2 regions of the Variovorax stachyos genome follow, and region 1 is predicted to be linked to the other one. Evidence: riboswitches for the same ligand, from Rfam matches in the RefSeq annotation. Region 1 holds a riboswitch; the other holds the start of a gene.
What was found. A riboswitch is a leader RNA that binds a small molecule or an ion and turns the genes downstream of it on or off. The one in region 1 is predicted to bind glycine.

Region 1 (8,327 bases):
TGCTTCTCGTCCAGGTGTTCGATCAGGTAGCGCAGGCAGTTGACGATGACCTGGTGCGCCACCACCAGCACGCGCTGGCCTGCGTACTCGCGCGTCACCATCTCGAGCAGGCTGCGCAGGCGCAGGATCACGTCGCACCAGCTCTCGCCGCCGGGCGGGCGGAAGTAGAACTTGCCCACGTGCAGGCGCTGCGCATCGAGCTCGGGATGCTTCTGGCGGATGCCCAGCTTGGTCAGCCGGTCGAGGATGCCGAATTCCTTCTCCCGCAGGCGCTCGTCCATGCGCAGCTTCATCCTGTCGCCGGACAGGCCGCCATGCTGGGCGACGAGTTCCGCGGTGGCGCGGGCGCGCACATAGGGGGAGCAGAGGATCACCTCGGGCTTCTCGTCGGCGGGCAGTCGGGCGAACCAGTTGCCGAGCGCAATCGACTGCTCGATGCCCAGTTCGGAGAGCGGCACGTCGATGTCGCGCCATGCCAGCTCGATCAGCGGGAGGCCGCCCGCTTCAGCCGCGTCGCGCGCGACATTGCCGGCGCTTTGACCGTGGCGCACGATCCAGAGGGTTTGGGGCCAGTTCGAGTGCATGGGCGAGGGCCATCGTAGAAAGCCCTCGCCGCGCGCCTCGTAGGCAAAGGCCTATTTCGGCCGAGGCCCGCCCGGCGTCATCACACGTAGTCGGCGACCGGCACGCAGCTGCAGAACAGGTTGCGGTCGCCGTAGACGTTGTCGACGCGGCCCACCGGCGGCCAGTACTTGGCGTCCTTCACCGAGGCGATCGGGAAGGCGCCGAGCTCGCGCGAGTAGGGTCGGGTCCATTCGCTGCCCAGCAGGCTGTCGGCCGTGTGCGGCGCGTTCTTCAGCGGGTTGTCCTCGCGCGCCCAGATGCCTTCCTCGATGCGCCGGATCTCGCCGCGGATCGCGATCATCGCGTCGATGAAGCGATCGAGCTCTGCGAGCGGCTCGCTCTCGGTCGGCTCGACCATCAGCGTGCCGGGCACCGGGAAGCTCAGCGTGGGCGCGTGAAAGCCGTAGTCGATGAGGCGCTTGGCCACGTCCTCGGCGGTCACGCCGCTGCTGTCCTTGAGCGGGCGCAGGTCCAGGATGCATTCGTGCGCCACGTGGCCGTTCGGGCTGGCGTAGAGGGTGGGGTAGTGTTCCTTGAGGCGAGCGCTGATGTAGTTGGCGCTGAGGATCGCGGTCTCGGTCGCGGCCTGCAGGCCTTCCGCACCCATCATGCGGCAGTACATCCAGCTGATCGGCAGCACCGCCGCGTTGCCCAGCGGCGCGGCGGACACGGCGCCGACGCCGTTCGAGGGAAGGCCGCCGCTCACGTGGCCGGGCAGGAAGGGCACCAGGTCCTCGACCACGCACACCGGCCCCACGCCGGGCCCGCCACCGCCGTGCGGGATGCAGAAGGTCTTGTGCAGGTTGAGATGGCTCACGTCGCCGCCGAACTCGCCGGGCGCCGCCACGCCGACCAGCGCATTCATGTTGGCGCCGTCCACGTACACGCGGCCGCCGTGGGCATGCACGATCTCGCAGAGCTCCTTGACGCGGGTCTCGAACACGCCGTGGGTGCTGGGATAGGTGATCATCACCGCGGCCAGGTCGTCGCGGTGCTGCTCGCAGGCGCGCGCCAGGTCGTCCATGTCCACGTTGCCCTGTGCGTCGCAGGCGGTCACCACGACCTTCATGCCCACCATCTGCGCGCTCGCGGGATTGGTGCCGTGGGCGGAAGAGGGGATCAGGCAGACGTTGCGGTGGCCGTGGCCCTGGGCCTCGTGGTAGGCCTTGATCGCCAACAGGCCGGCGTATTCGCCCTGCGAGCCGGCATTGGGCTGCAGGCTGATGCCCGCATAGCCGGTGGCCTCGCACAGCCAGGCGCGCAGCTGCGCGTCGAGCTCGGCATAGCCGCGCAGCTGCTCGGCCGGCGCGAAGGGATGGATGTTCGCGAACTCGGGCCAGGTGATGGGGATCATCTCGCTGGTCGCGTTGAGCTTCATGGTGCAGCTGCCCAGCGGGATCATGCTGCGGTCCAGCGCCAGGTCCTTGTCGGAGAGGCTGCGGATGTAGCGCAGCATCGCGGTCTCGCTCTTGTGGGTGTTGAACACCGGGTGCGCGAGGAAGGCGCTGCTGCGGCGCAGGTCTTGCGGGATGCGCGCGCCGACCGTGGCCGAGAGCTCCTCGAAGCGCGGCATCGGCGTGCCGGTGGGCACGAACAGGGCCCACAGCGTCTCGATGTCGGCACGCGTGCTGGTCTCGTCCAGCGAGATGCCCAGGTGCTGCTGCAGCCCCTGGCGCAGGTTGACGGAGGCGGCCTGGGCCTTGTCCAGGATCTTCGGCGTGTCGTCGCCGGTCAGGACGGTGAGCGTGTCGAAAGCGGTGGCGTTGGCGAGTTCGCGGCCCATCTGCTCGAGGCCTTGCGCCAGGATCGCAGTGAGGGCGGCCACGCGCTGGGCGATGCGCGTCAGCCCGTCGGGCCCGTGGTAGACCGCGTACATGCTCGCGACCACGGCCGGCAGCACCTGCGCGGTGCAGATGTTGGAGGTGGCCTTTTCGCGGCGGATGTGCTGCTCGCGCGTCTGCAGCGCCAGCCGGTAGGCGGGCCGGCCGTGCGTGTCGACGCTGACGCCGACCAGCCGGCCGGGCAGGGAGCGCTTGAACTCGTCGCGGCAGGCCAGGTAGGCCGCATGCGGGCCGCCGTTGCACAAGGGCATGCCGAAGCGCTGCGTCGTGCCGCAGACGATGTCGGCGTCCCATTCGCCGGGCGGCGCCAGCAGCGTGAGCGCCAGCAGGTCGGCCGCCACGCAGAACGCGGCGTCGCACGCGTGGGCATGGCCGGCCAGCGGGCGCAGGTCGTGCACGTGGCCGGTGGTGGAGGGGTATTGCGCCAGCGCGCCGAAGAAGTCGCCGCTCGCCATCAGGTGCGGCAGGGTCTCGGAAACCGTGCTGACCCTGACCTCGATGCCCAGCGGCGCGGCGCGCGTCCGGATGACCTCGATGGTCTGCGGATGGCAATCGCCCGAGACGAGGAACACGTTGCTCTTGCTCTTGACGCTGCGGCGCGCCAGCGTCATCGCCTCCGCCGCGGCGGTGGCCTCGTCGAGCATCGACGCGTTGGCAATGGCCATGCCGGTCAGGTCGCAGACCATGGTCTGGAAGTTGAGCAGCGCCTCCATGCGCCCCTGCGAGATCTCGGCCTGGTAGGGCGTGTACGCCGTGTACCAGGCCGGGTTCTCCAGCACGTTGCGCAGGATCACGCCCGGCGTGTGGGTGCCGTAGTAGCCCTGGCCGATGAAGTTCCTCGCCACCTTGTTCTTCGCCGCGATGCCGCGCAGCTCGGCCAGCGCGCCGGCTTCGGTGACCGGCGCGGGCAGGCGCATCGGATGGCTGCGGCGGATGGCCGGCGGCACGATGCCGTCGATCAGCTCGGCGCGCGTCTTCGAGCCGACCGCGGCGAGCATGCGCGCCTCGTCCTCGGCCTCGATGCCGATGTGGCGGGCGATGAATTCGCCCGCGTTCTCGAGATCCGCAAGGGTGGGCAGGGAAGGCAGGGGTGACTTCGGCATGGAATGGTGAACAAGGATGACAGGATCGGAAAACCTTGGGTGTGTGCTTTCAGGCTTCGTCGGCGAACTTGTCGTAGGCGGTCTTGTCGAGCAGTGCGTCGAGCTGCGCGGGCTCGGTGAGCTTCATCTTGAAGAACCAGCCTTCGCCTTCGGGCGCGCTGTTGGCCAGCGAGGGATCGGCGCGCAGCGCCTCGTTGACCTCGGTGATCTCGCCGGCGACGGGCATGAACACGTCGGCAGCGGCCTTGACCGACTCGACCACGCCGGCGACCTCGCCCTGGGCATAGCCCTGGCCGACCTGCGGCAGGTCGACGAAGACCACGTCGCCCAGCGCGTCCTGCGCATGCAGCGTGATGCCGACGGTGGCGGTGTCGCCCTCGGCTTTCACCCACTCGTGGTCCTTGGTGTACTTGATGCTCATGGAATGGCTCCTGGGGAAGGGAAAGAAAGGAAGGGCAAAGATAAGGAAGACGCGAAGAAGCGCTAGCCGCGGTAGTAGCGCGCCGGCACGAAGGGAAGGGTACTGACCTCCATCGGCACCGGCTTGCCGCGCACGATGGCCTGCAGGCGGGTGCCGGGCGCGGCGTAGGCGAGGGCGACATAGCCCATCGCGACGGGCCGGTCGACCGTGGGGCCCAGCAGGCCGCTGGTCACCTGGCCGATGGGCAGGCCCTCGAAGGACTCGAGCAGCGTGCCGTCGCGCACCGGTACGCGCTCCAGCGCCACCAGGCCGACGCGCTTGCGCTTGAGCGTCTCGTGGTCGACATGGCCGGCGCTGCCGGTGTCGGCGGTGAGCTGCGCCAGCACGCGGGCCGCGCCCGGAAAGCCGCCCTCGCGCGCGCCCCCGCTGCGCCGCACCTTCTGGATCGCCCAGTTCAGCGAGGCCTCGACCGGGGTAGTGGTGGTGTCGATGTCGTTGCCGTAGAGGCACAGCCCGGCTTCCAGCCGCAGCGAATTGCGTGCCCCCAGGCCGATGGGCTGCACCTCCGGCTGCGCCAGCAGCAGCCGGGCCAGTGCCTCCGCATCGCGGGCAGCGACGGAGATTTCGAACCCGTCCTCGCCGGTGTAGCCGCTGCGGGTGGCGAAGGCCGCAATGCCACCGATCTGCACCGCGCCGCCGGTCATGAAGACGAAGCGCTCGATACCGGGCGACAGGCGGGCCAGCACAGCCGCGGCCCAAGGCCCCTGCAGCGCGAGCAGGGCCTGATCGGGCAGAGGCTGCACCTGGCAGCGCTGGCCGATCTTCGCCTGGATGTGCGCGATGTCGTCGGCCTTGCAGGCGCCGTTGACGATCACGGAAATCGAATCGTGGCCCTCGTTGAAGAACATCAGGTCGTCGAGGATGCCGCCCTCGTCGTTCAGCAGCAGGCCGTAGCGTTGCTTGCCGGGCGCCAGGCCGATCACGTCGACCGGCATCAGGGTTTCGAAGGCGGCAGCGGCCTCCGCCCCGACCAGGCGCAGCTGGCCCATGTGCGAGATGTCGAACAGGCCGGCGGCCGTGCGCGTGTGCTTGTGCTCGGCCATCAGGCCGGCGGGATATTGCACCGGCATCGAATAGCCGGCGAAGGGCACCATGCGGGCGCCGAGCTCGAGGTGCAGGTCGTACAGCGGGGTCTTTTGCAGATCGTCGGAAGCGGAGGCCAAGGCACTCTCCATCAGGGGCAGTCCGGATCCATGGCAGTCAAGCCATGGGCCACCCCTGCTGTCCGCTTTACCTGAGAGATTCGCCCCACGATCGGGGTTTGCTCCTTCGGTGGGCGGCATGCGCCGCCTCTCTCCAGCAAGGAAACGCCCGGATAGTCGGGCGCCTCGTCAGTCCTTTTGCCTGAGCGTTCGGGCCTTTCGTTCGATGGGCCCTGCGCCTTCGGCGGCCCCGCGCTGCGGGGCTCTCTCCTGACTCGGAAGAGTGTAAGGGAAACAAGGCTTGGCGAGCTACGACCGCTCCAGCCGCAGCCGGCGCAACAGGAATTTCTCCCACAGCTTGTCGGAGAGGAACTGCAGGGAGCGCCGGATGTGCTCGCGCGCGTTGCGGGCGTCGTAGGGCGAGCGGATGTCGGCGCCGAGCTGGCGCGCGCGCAGGCTCAGCATGTGCTCCGACAGGCAGCAGCGCGCCTTCATGCGCAGGTCCTCGAAGTTGTCCGGGCCGAGCGGGCTGGCCTTGTGCCATTCGTGGTCCCACTTGAAGCGGCGCTTCTTTTGCACGCCCTGGCCGTCGTCGCTGATGAGCCAGGCGGACACGAAATCGACATAGGCCTCGCCCACATGGTCGCGGAACACGCCCCGCCCTGGCTCGAAGCGCTCGTTGACCAGCGAATCCAGCAGCGCGTTGCCGGGCGATAGCGTGCCCAGCCGATGGCGCAGCGTGTCGTTCATCGCGAAGCAGTAGGTCGACACCCATTCGAGCAGCGGCCCCATGGGGGTCATGGTCGAGCGCGGGAAGTCGTTGATCTCGCCGAACAACCACGGGCCCGGGTGCAGCGCGAGCTTGCGGATCTCGCCGCCGAAGCGCTCCAGCCGGCGCTCGCTCCAGGCGTGGTTGAGGGCAACCGTGTCGTTCGAGAAGAGCCACACATCGGGCTGCTCGCCGCGAGCGAGCAGGGTCTCGATGCCGCTGTCCCAGCCGGAGAACTCCCGGTTGCTGTTGTCGCCGGGGACCACCAGGCCCTGCTCGGAGGCCGTGCCGGCTGCGCTTTCGGCAGGCCTGGCGCGCGCGTTGTCGACGATCACGCTCGAGAAGCGGTCGCCGTCCTGGGCCAGGCGGGTTCGGAGCTTTTCCAGCACCTGGAGCGAACGGTCGCGGTGCTGGTCGCCAAATTCCAAGTGAACGAAACCGTAGCTTGTCATTACCTGCAGGGGGAGAGAAGAAAAATGGTCGCAGCCGCGCAAAAATGTTACCGCTTCAATGCGGCGAACGGCGGCGGTGGCCGCGAGTAGCGGCTGCACCGCCTCAGAGCCTATTCAAAAAGCGGGGGTTTCGCCTGTCAGCGAAGACGCCGTGTCGCCATCCGCGCTGTAACCCCTTGTTCAGTGCACGGCCTGCTCGGCCGGCAGCAGGCGCAGGATGCGCTCGCGGATCGAGGCCGCGCGCTCGACACCGGCCAGCTTCTCGATCTCCCCCAGCATCGCCTCGGCCACCGACAGCATCGATTCCCGGTCGCGCGCCTCGCGCAGCGTCTCGCGGAATCGCCCGGCTACCGCCGGATCGCGGCGCACGAACATGCGCTCGCACAGGTCGAACAGGAACATGCGCGTGGTGGCCAGCGAACGCTTGCCGTCGAAGGTGTCGGCCGAAACCGCCGGCGGCCGGGTGCTCGCGGGTGGCTGTTCTGCCGGCGACGGAGCGGTCGCCAGCAGGTAGCCTTCGCGCACGAGATGAAGCGCCACGCGGCCGGCCTCGTCGCGGCCGCCGAAGAGCTCGCCGAAATCGGTGACCGAGCGCTGGCCGTCGGCCATGAGCAGCAGGGCGCGCTCGCGCTGGCCCAGGGTACGGCGGCCAGGCAGGAGCTCCTGGCGCGCTTTCTCGGTCTTGATGAGGAACATGGCGGATGCTGTGGCGTTCGGGATCGAACGCCGCAGGATCGGCCTGGCGCGTGACAGCGCGGTGAAACGCGAGGGCTCAGGCAGCCAGGCGTGAACTACTTCGCATAAACGAGATCGCGCAGTCCCAGCGAAATGCCCGGCACGTAGGTGATGACCATCAGGCAAGCCAGGATCACCAGCACGAAGGGCACCAGGTGCGTGACGATGCGGTCCAGCGAGATGCGCGCCACCGTGCAGGCCGCGAACAGGTTGACGCCGAACGGCGGCGTGATCATGCCCAGCGCCAGGTTGACCACCATCACCAGCCCGAAGTGCACCGGGTCGATGCCGAAGTGCATGGCGACGGGCGCGAGGATCGGCGCCAGCACGATGATGGCCGCGCTGGTCTCGATGAACATTCCGATGATGAAGAGCGCCGCGTTGACGCCGAGCAGGAACATGGCCGGCGACTGCAGCACGGCCTGCAGCCAGTGGCCGATGGCCTCCGGCACGCCGGCACGCGTGATCAGGAAGGCGAACAGCCCTGCGTTCGCGATGATGAACATGATCACCGACGACGAGATCACCGATTTGCGCAGCACCGCATAGAGTTGCGGCAGCTTGATCTCGCGGTAGATCAGCATGCCGACCACGAGCGCGTAGAGCACGGCCACGGCCGAGGCCTCGGTGGGCGTGAAGATGCCGCCGTAGATGCCGCCGAGGATGATCACCGGCATCAGCAGCGCCCAGCCCGCTCGCCAGGTGGCCACGCCCACGCCCAGGCGGCCATCGCCGTCGTTCTTGCCCCAGCCCTTGAACTTGCAGTAGACGTAGACGAAGGCCATCAGCGCGAGGCTGATCAGGATGCCCGGGCCGAAGCCGGCGATGAACAGCTCGCCGATCGAGACCTCGGCGCTCACGCCGTAGAGGATCATCGGGATCGAGGGCGGGATGATCACGCCCAGCTCCGCGCTCGTGGCCTGCAGCGCTGCCGCATAGCTGGTCGGGTAGCCGTGCTTGATCAGCGCCGGGATCAGGATGGCGCCGATGGCGAACGTGGTGGCCACCGAGGAGCCCGACACCGCGGCGAAGATCATGCAGGTCAGCACGCAGGTCATGGGCAGGCCGCCCTGCACGCCGCCCACCAGGCTCTTGGCGAACTCCACCAGGCGGCGCGAGATGCCGCCGGTCTCCATCAGGTTGCCGGCGAGGATGAAGAAGGGGATGGCGGCGAGCGGAA
Region 2 (8,327 bases), on a different contig from region 1:
CCGTGTTCGACCGGAGGCGCGTTCGCTCAAACGATGTCGTCCGTCAGAAAGGCGTGCTGCATGGGTCGGGGCCATGTCCCGTCGCACACCTCAACGCTTCACCCCATCCGGACCACACACACCACGACGATGCGCTTGAATTCGAACGTCTCAAGTTTCACAGAGGTCTCCCGCGAGCAGCAGGCTCAGGCCCGCGACTTCTGTCTTGGGACAACGAATCCCAAGGTCTTCATCGCTGCATTCAGCGACTGCCTCGTGGTCCAGTACTCCGACCACGGGTCCGCACTTTGGAACGACAGGTACTCCCGCGCGGTGGCAATCGTCCACTGGGCTCCGCTCTTGAGCTTGGGCAGCTCATCCCAGCTCACCGGCATCGATACGCCAAGGCCCTGACGCGCGCGCGCCGAGAACGCCGCGGCAGTCGTTGCGCCGTGGCCGTTGCGCAGGTAGTCGACGAAGAGCTTGCCCACCCGATTGGAAGCGCCGCTCTTGGCGACGAACCTCGACGGGATGGTCCTGGCCAGGTGCTGCACCACCGCCTGCGAGAACGCCTTGACGGTGTCGTAGTCGAAGCGCGGCTTCAACGGCACCACGACGTGCAGGCCCTTGCCACCGCTCGTTTTCAGCCATGACTCCAGCTCGAGCTCCGACAGCAACGCCCGGACCAGGATCGCTGCCTCCTGGACGTGCTGCCAGCCAGTGCCTTCCCCGGGGTCCAGGTCGAAAATCATCCGGTCCGGCTTGTCGATGTTTTTTGCGAGCGAGTTCCATGTATGGAACTCAATAACGTTCATCTGGGCGCAGGCCACCAGCGCCCGCGCACTGGCCACCTCCAGCAGCTCGGCGTGGCCGGGCCAGAGATGCGCGGGCAAGTTGCGCACATGCGGAATGGAGAGCTTGTCGTCATGCTTCTGAAAAAACAGCTCGCCCGTGATGCCGGTCGGGCCGCGCACCAGCGAAACTGGGCGGCCCTTCAAGTGCGGCAGCATCCATTCGGCCACGCTCTCGTAGTAGCGCACCAGGTCAACCTTTCGCAGGCCGGTGGAGGGGTCGATCACGCGCTCGGGGTTCGTCACCTTCACACCGGTGCCTTGCGGCACCTTCGCGGCGGAAGGGGCAGCCCCCATGGGCTTGGCGTCCTCGCGCACGATCAGCGCCGCCGGCTTGTCGGTGCGCACGCCGCGAAACACCGGGTGTCTGATGCGACCATCCGGCGTCCACTCCGAGAACGCCACCTCGACCACCATCTCGGGCTTGACCCAGCGCTCGGAGTTGGGCCCGCGCCTGGACCAGCGGCCGGGCTTGGCGTCCTCGGGGGCGACGGTGGGCTGGCTGACCCGCAACCTGGACAACGCGGTCTTCAACTCGCGCCCGTTCGCCGAGCCCCATCCGGTGCCCACGGATCCGGCAAACCGCACCTGGCCCCCTTGGTGATAACCCAACAGCAGGCTACCGACCTCACCGGCAGCGCCGGTGCGGTCGGTGTACCCGACCACCACGAACTCCTGCCTGTGCGTGCACTTCAACTTGAGCCAGGTTTCCGTGCGCCCCGAGGTGTAGGGCGAGTCGGCGCGCTTGACGATGACGCCTTCCATGCCCATCCGGCAGGCGGCATCCAGCAGTTGTCCCGGCAGCACGTCGAAGGACTGGCTGAACCGGACGATGCCGTCTTCATGCTGCTCGAACAGCGCTCTGAGCACTTCCCGCCGGCTGGCCAGTGGCACGTCGCGCAAGTCCATGCCGCCCAGGAACGGCACGTCGAAGACGAACATCTGGACATCGCTGGTTCGGGCGTTGTCGATGGCGTTCTGAAGCCGGTTGAAGTCGGGCACGCCCGCGTCGTTCAGCACCACGATTTCGCCATCGAGCCAGGCGCTGTCCAGGCCCAGTTCCGCCACGGCCTGTGCAACGGACTGGAGCTTGCTGGTCCAGTCATGCCCGTTGCGGGTCAACAGCCGGACATCGCCTTTGTCGATACGCGCGAGAAGGCGATAGCCATCGAACTTGCTTTCGACAATCCAGTCGCCCTGGGGTACGGCCGAAACCAGCGTCGCAAGCTGGGGCTGCAGCTTGGCGGGCAAAGGTGCGCGCTTTGCTTGCCGCAGGTCGGCCGTGTCGGCATGCGGCGGTGTGATGGCGGCGCCGCGTGGCTCGCGCTCCTCGATCAAACCCAGGGGCTGCGCGACGACGCTGTCCGGCAGCGCAGCGATGACGTCGTACTCCGTGCCGGGCCGGGCCCAGGCATCGCCCCGCTTCTTCAGGAACAGCCACTGTTCCTGCTTCTTGTCCCCGGGCTTCGAGATGCGCACGAACTCCCACAGCCCGGCGAGCTTCTGTCCATGCAGCTTGAAGATGAGCTTGCCCTTGGCGAGCCCTTCCTGTGGGTCGCCGACCGGCTCCCAGGTACCCTGGTCCCAGACGATCACTGACCCGCCGCCGTACTCCCCCTTGGGGATTTCGCCTTCGAAGGTGTTGTAGTCGATTGGGTGGTCTTCGACATGGATGGCCAGCTGCTTGATCGCCGGGTCGTAGGAAGGCCCTTTCGGAACGGCCCACGACACCATGACGCCGTCGAGCTCCAGGCGTACGTCGTAGTGCAATCGCGAGGCCCAATGCTTCTGTATGACGAAGGCCGGTTGCCGGTCGCGCCTCGCCTTGCTTCGTCGCACCGGGGTGCCGGCCGGCTCGGCGGTCTTGGAGAAATCGCGCTTGGCGTTGTAGCGCGAGAGCGGCGGGGTCTCCTGTCCTTCTTGGGGCACAGGCGCGCGGGCCTTGCGGGCGGCGCTCCGCTTTGGCCTGGCAGGTCGGATTTCCGCCCACACCGGAGCATGGTCGCTGGCATTCTCGCGTCCACGCTCCTCGCGGTCCACGCCCGCATCCACGACCTTCAGCGACTCGCCGACGAGGATGTGGTCGATGCGCAGACCCGCATCACGCTCCCATCGTTTGCGCCGATAGTCCCAGAAGGTGAAGAGCTTGTCCTTCGGGTGAGCAGCCTGGAGCGCATCGGTCCAGCCCTGGGCCAGGATCGCGGCAAAGGCCTGGCGCGGTTCGGGCTGCAGCAATGCGTTGTCGCGCCAGGTGTCCGGCTTGTAGATGTCGGCATCCGTCGGGACGACGTTCCAGTCGCCCAGCAGCACGACCGGCTGCCCGGAGGCCCGGAGTTCCTCCGCGCGCCTGCGCATGCGCTCGAACCAGCGCAGCTTGTAGTCGAACTTCGGTCCGGGCTGGGGATTGCCGTTCGGCAGGTACAGGCAGGCGAACAGCACGCCGTTGATGGCGGCCTCGACATAGCGGGCCTCCTTGTCCTTCGGATCGCCCGGCAGCGCCGTGGCGACCGGCAGAGGCTCATGCCCACGGGCGAGCAGGGCGACGCCGTTCCAGGAGCGCTGGCCAACGACCAGGCCTTCGTAGCCGAGCGACCTGAGCCGCTCAGTGGGGAACTCGGCCGTGGAAGTCTTCAGCTCCTGCAGCGCGACGACGTCGGGCTGGGCGCGTTCGAGCCAGTCGCACAGCAGGTCCAGGCGCTTGACGACGTTGTTGATGTTCCAGGTTGCAATCCGCACGGCTTTGGATCTCTCGGGAGGCAGCAGCCAAAGTCGCTACGACGTCACTGCGCGGGCCCGAATCCGAAGTACCGCTTTCCAGGTGCGGCCTCCTTCGCCGGCGCGTCACGCTCGGTTTGCTGATGGTCGCTCTCGTCGGCATCGCCTTCGTCGACAGGCGCATCGGCTTTGCGAGGCCCGAGGTCCAGGTCCTCCACCATGGCTTGCAGCGCCAGCAGTCCTTCAGCCATGGCCGTCTTGTAGCTTCCCACCGGCGAGCCGGACCTGTCCAGCTGCCGCCAGCTGCGCCCCTCCAGCTCGGCGAGGACCCATGCGAAACGGCCCGGCTTCGGCTCCTCGACGTAGACCGCGATGTGGCGCAGGCTTGGCATAGCGCGTAGGGTAGCCGTTCCGTCGGTGGGTCGCCCTCGAACGCGCAGCCTCCCTACGGCCAGGTGCTACGCCCACCTACGCGGCCATGGGCCAGGTCGCCGCAGGCTGCCCGGTGCGGGGTCGTCCCGCCGGAAGGAAGCTGAGGCATGGCAACAGGTAGTCGCACGCTCTGGAAGGGCGCCATCACCTTCGGTCTCGTCCACATCCCCGTCGGCCTTCACACGGCAGCGACCGAGGAAGGCGTGGACTTCGACTGGCTCGACAAGCGCTCTATGGACCGTGTCGGCTACAAGCGCGTCAACAAGCGGACGGGCAAGGAAATCAGCAAGGAAAACATCGTCAAGGGCGTCGAATACGAGGACGGGCAGTACGTCATCATCAGCCCCGAGGAAATCGAGGCGGTCTTTCCCAAGACGACGCAGACCATCCAGATCGAGCGCTTCATCGATGGCGCCGAAATGCCGTTCATCTTCCTGGAGCGGCCCTATTACGTGACACCCGTCAACAAGAGCGACAAGGTCTATGCGCTCTTGCGCGAGGCCCTCATCGACACGGGAAAAATCGCGCTTGCCAAGGTGGTGATTGCCACCAAACAGCACCTTGCCGCACTGGTGCCCTCGGGCCCGGCCCTGGTCTTGAACCTGCTGCGTTGGGGTGACGAAGTCAAGACGCTGGAGTCGCTCGACCTTCCGCCCGCGGGGCGAAAGACCGTCAGCGCCGCAGAGATGAAGATGGCCAAGCAGCTGATCGCCGAGATGTCCGGCAAGTGGGACCCGGAAGATTTCAAGGACGAGTTCCGGCACCAGGTGATGAAGCTGGTCGAAAAGAAGGCGAAGGCGGGCAAGACGGAAACCGTCATCGAGCCGGAAGAGGAAGCGCCGCAGGAAAGCTCCAACGTCATCGACCTCACCGAGCTGCTGCAGAGGAGCTTGAAGGGCGGCTCGAAGGCGAATGGCAAGGCCGCGAAAAAGCTTGCTGCCAAGACTGCTCCCGCGAAGAAGTCTGCGCCCAGGCGTGCGGCAGCGAAGAAGAGCACCTCCGAGCGAAAGGCAGCGTAGCTCGGTTTCGCGGCCCTGCCATGAAAACGACTTCCTATGGCGTTCTGATCCTCAATGAGCATGGCCAGCTGCTATTGGCACACGCCACGGGGCAGAGACACTGGGACATCCCGAAGGGCGGAGGGGAAGAAGGTGAGTCCCCGCGCGAGGCGGCCATTCGCGAGGTCCAGGAGGAAACCGGAATCGACCTGGCTGCGGCGGAGATGGAGGAGCTCGGCGTCATGCCCTATCACTCCCGCAAGGACCTCCACCTGTTCAGGGCATTGGTTCACACCGACCAATGCGACATCACGGCCTGCAAGTGCGTGAGCTTTTTCCCTCACCACCGCACCGGCGCCATGACGCCGGAGGTCGACCAGTTCAGGTGGGTGGACATAGCCGACATACCGAAATTTGCGGCCAAGTCGATGACTGCGTTGCTTCGGACGCTGCCTGGCTTCGAAGCGATGCCTGCGCGCGAGGACTGACGCACGGAAAGCTGTCCGGGTCGGCGTCGGCGACGCCTGAGCAAATGCAACGGCCCGCTCGACCTCATTGGCCCCCTCTCACCTGCGTGCGCTCGCCCGAGGGCAGCCCGGAGACAACGGCGTCCGCGACCATTTCTGCCGTAGCCGCCGACAAAGTCCAACCCAAGTGGCCGTGTCCCGTGTTGTAGAAGACGCCCGGGTATCGGCCGCGGCCGACCCTCGGAAGCATGCTGGGTGTCATTGGGCGAAGTCCCGCCCAAGGAAGCACGCTGCTCGTATTCATTTCGGGGAAGCAGTGCTCGACCCAGTCGACCAGCGGTCGGATTCAGTCCGGATGTCGCGGTTGGCCCCGTTGAACTCCGCGGTACCTGCGACGCGGAACCGATCCTCGCCAAGGCGACTGGCGACCAGCTTCGTTTCGTCGTCCAGCAGGCTCACCGTCGGCGCCGCGGCCCGACTGGCGACGTCGCGGAGGTTCACCGTGATCGAATATCCCTTGACGGGATAAATGTTGATGCGGTCGCCCAACTGTGCCGCGAGCGCCCGGCTCGCGATGCCAGCGCACACGACCACGGCGTCGTGACTGCGCGAATCGCCGTTTGCCAGCATGACTGCACGCCATCTTTCGAGCGGGTGAGTCTGTCGACATCATTCCCCAAGTGCAGGCGTGCCCCGAGCCGCTCGCATGCGCTGGCCAATCCCGTGGTGTAGAGATGAATGTCGCCGCTTGCATCGCTCTCGGTGTAGTAGCCGCCGTAGTACGTCCCAGCAAGCGTCGGCTCGATGGCCCGGATCTCCTGCGGAGTGACAGCGCGCCGCCGCAAGCCACCTTGCGCCAGAAGCTCACTGACGCGGCCGGCATGCTCGAAGCCGTGCTTGTCGCGATAGATGTGCAGGATCCAGCGGTGCAGCGCATCGAAGCGGATGCCTTCGTCGGCCGCGCACTTGAACAGATGCTCGCGCGCCGCCACCGCGAGGCGCGCCGTCTGGATCGTGTTTCGCTCGTAGCGAGGCAGCTGCGCGATGAACCCGGCGAACCAGCTGAGCTTGTGCCACGTCGGCGCAGGATTCAGGAGGAGTGGTGCATCGGCCTTCAACATCCAGTTCAACCCTTTCAGGAGAGTTGATGGATGCTTCCAGACCTCCGCGTTCGAGGCGGAGAGCTGACCGCCGTTCGCAAAGGAGGTTTCCATCGCGGCATAGCGATGGCGCTCGTACAGAGAGACAGCGTAGCCGCGCTTGATGAGCGCGTAGGCGGTCGTAACGCCGGTGATGCCGCCGCCAATAACGGCAATCGAGGGAGTGTGCATAGCCAGGTTCCAGGTCGTCGAAAGGTGTGGGACCCACACGCGCCCGCGTGCGAGACACCCCCTCTGTCTGGAACCTGAGAGATTCGCGCTGCCAGTTGCGAGGCCGCGCTTGCTCCTTCGGCGGGCCGGGCGACGATCGCCACCGGCCAATCTTCAGAGTTCGTCGTGATTCTGGTCCTGGGGCCTGAGAGTTTCCGGGGCGGTTGCTCCTTCGGCGCCGGCAGGGAATCTCTTCGCCTGCCGGACTCTCCCGAGATCACGCCGGCAATGTTGCCGGAAAGTGAAGTCAGGCTACTTCGTCATGCGTTCGATCTCCTGCATCTCCGCTGCGAAGACCCGCTCGTACTGCTCGCCGGGCTCACCAAGCGACAGGTCAGCAAGATTGTTGGTCTTGATGTAGTCCGTGAAGACTTGCCCGGTGCGAGCCTTCAGAATCGCCTGCTGCAGCTCCTGGTATCCCTTCGGGTTCTTCTGCGCGAAGGCGGCAGAGACAACATAGACGCCGTAGCGACTCAGAAACTCAGGGGATGGCATTGCGACGCCAAGCGCGTTCAGCTGGCTCCGCAAGGTGTCCGCCTCTGGCCAACGGGGACTCTTCTTGTCCGAGCCGATGAAGAGTGCCGTGGTCTTGGGACGCAGACTTGACCGCACGTAGTCATCGCCGAGGTTGGCCGTGACATCGCCAGCCAGCAGCGCATTGACCGCTTCCGCGCCGCCCTTGTAGTTGACGACGAGCACGTCGATCTTGAGCTTGTCGATCAGCCACTTCGCCATTACATCCTGAGCAGTCCCGCCCGCCACCGAGATGGAGAGCTTCCCGGGCTTTACCCTTGCCTGCTCGACGAACTTGACGAAGTTCGGAATACCCGAATCGTTCTTGACCAGGAACACGCGGGGCTCGTGCAGGTCGGCCATGATGACCCGGAAGTCGCTCGACTTGAACCCGGCATTCCCGCGCGCGATGGCGAGGTTGAGGTCAGGCTGGTTGATGGCGAGCACGGCAGAGCCGTCCGCACCTTCGCGCAGCAGCGCCGAGGCTGCGATCTGCCCACCTGCTCCCGGCTGGTTGCGAACGACCACGCTGCGATTGAGGACTCCCTGGAGCGGCTGCGAGAGCAGGCGTGCGAAGGTGTCCGTGCTGCCGCCCGGCGGATAGCCGACGATGATTTGCAGCGGCTTGTCGCTCTGGGCGCGCGCGATTCCGGGCATGGCTGTCGCCACGACTGCCGCACCGAAGGTGGTGGTGAAGTGGCGGCGGTTCAGCGAGCTTCGAGTCATTGAGCTCTCCGGTGCGGATTTCCAGAATCAGGCAAGCAGGCGTGCGTCGTACGGCGTCGTGTTGAGTTGTTCGCAGCCGTTCGACGTGACTACGACGACGTCCTCGAGATGCGCGCCACCGACTTCCGGCTGGTCAGGCAGCACGATGCGGGGCTCGAGGCACATGACCATGTTTTCCTCGACCACGAAGTCCACGCGGCGATCGACAAGCGGCTCGCCGTGCAGTCCGTAGCCAAGCTGGTGCCCTGTGTTGTCGGTGTAGACGTAATCGCCCCA

Region 2: another riboswitch for glycine. It lies ahead of ACMGEZ_RS17395 (D-amino acid dehydrogenase); the one in region 1 lies ahead of gcvT (glycine cleavage system aminomethyltransferase GcvT).

The regions. Positions count from the first base shown of each region.
Region 1 covers NZ_JBLFFN010000003.1:164,800-173,126, reverse strand. Annotated here, with positions in the region: gene ACMGEZ_RS06940 (histidine phosphatase family protein) at 1-584, opposite strand, end outside; gene gcvP (aminomethyl-transferring glycine dehydrogenase) at 665-3,568, opposite strand; gene gcvH (glycine cleavage system protein GcvH) at 3,618-3,989, opposite strand; gene gcvT (glycine cleavage system aminomethyltransferase GcvT) at 4,052-5,224, opposite strand; glycine riboswitch at 5,261-5,359, opposite strand; glycine riboswitch at 5,372-5,474, opposite strand; gene ACMGEZ_RS06920 (hypothetical protein) at 5,501-6,388, opposite strand; gene ACMGEZ_RS06915 (hypothetical protein) at 6,593-7,108, opposite strand; gene ACMGEZ_RS06910 (TRAP transporter large permease) at 7,204-8,327, opposite strand, start outside.
Region 2 covers NZ_JBLFFN010000008.1:242,799-251,125, reverse strand. Annotated here, with positions in the region: gene ligD (DNA ligase D) at 186-3,566, opposite strand; gene ACMGEZ_RS17410 (hypothetical protein) at 3,611-3,937, opposite strand; gene ku (non-homologous end joining protein Ku) at 4,085-4,996, shown strand; gene ACMGEZ_RS17400 (NUDIX hydrolase) at 5,017-5,463, shown strand; partial or broken gene ACMGEZ_RS17395 (D-amino acid dehydrogenase) at 5,528-6,773, opposite strand; glycine riboswitch at 6,936-7,036, opposite strand; gene ACMGEZ_RS17390 (tripartite tricarboxylate transporter substrate-binding protein) at 7,065-7,982, opposite strand; gene ACMGEZ_RS17385 (M24 family metallopeptidase) at 8,079-8,327, opposite strand, start outside.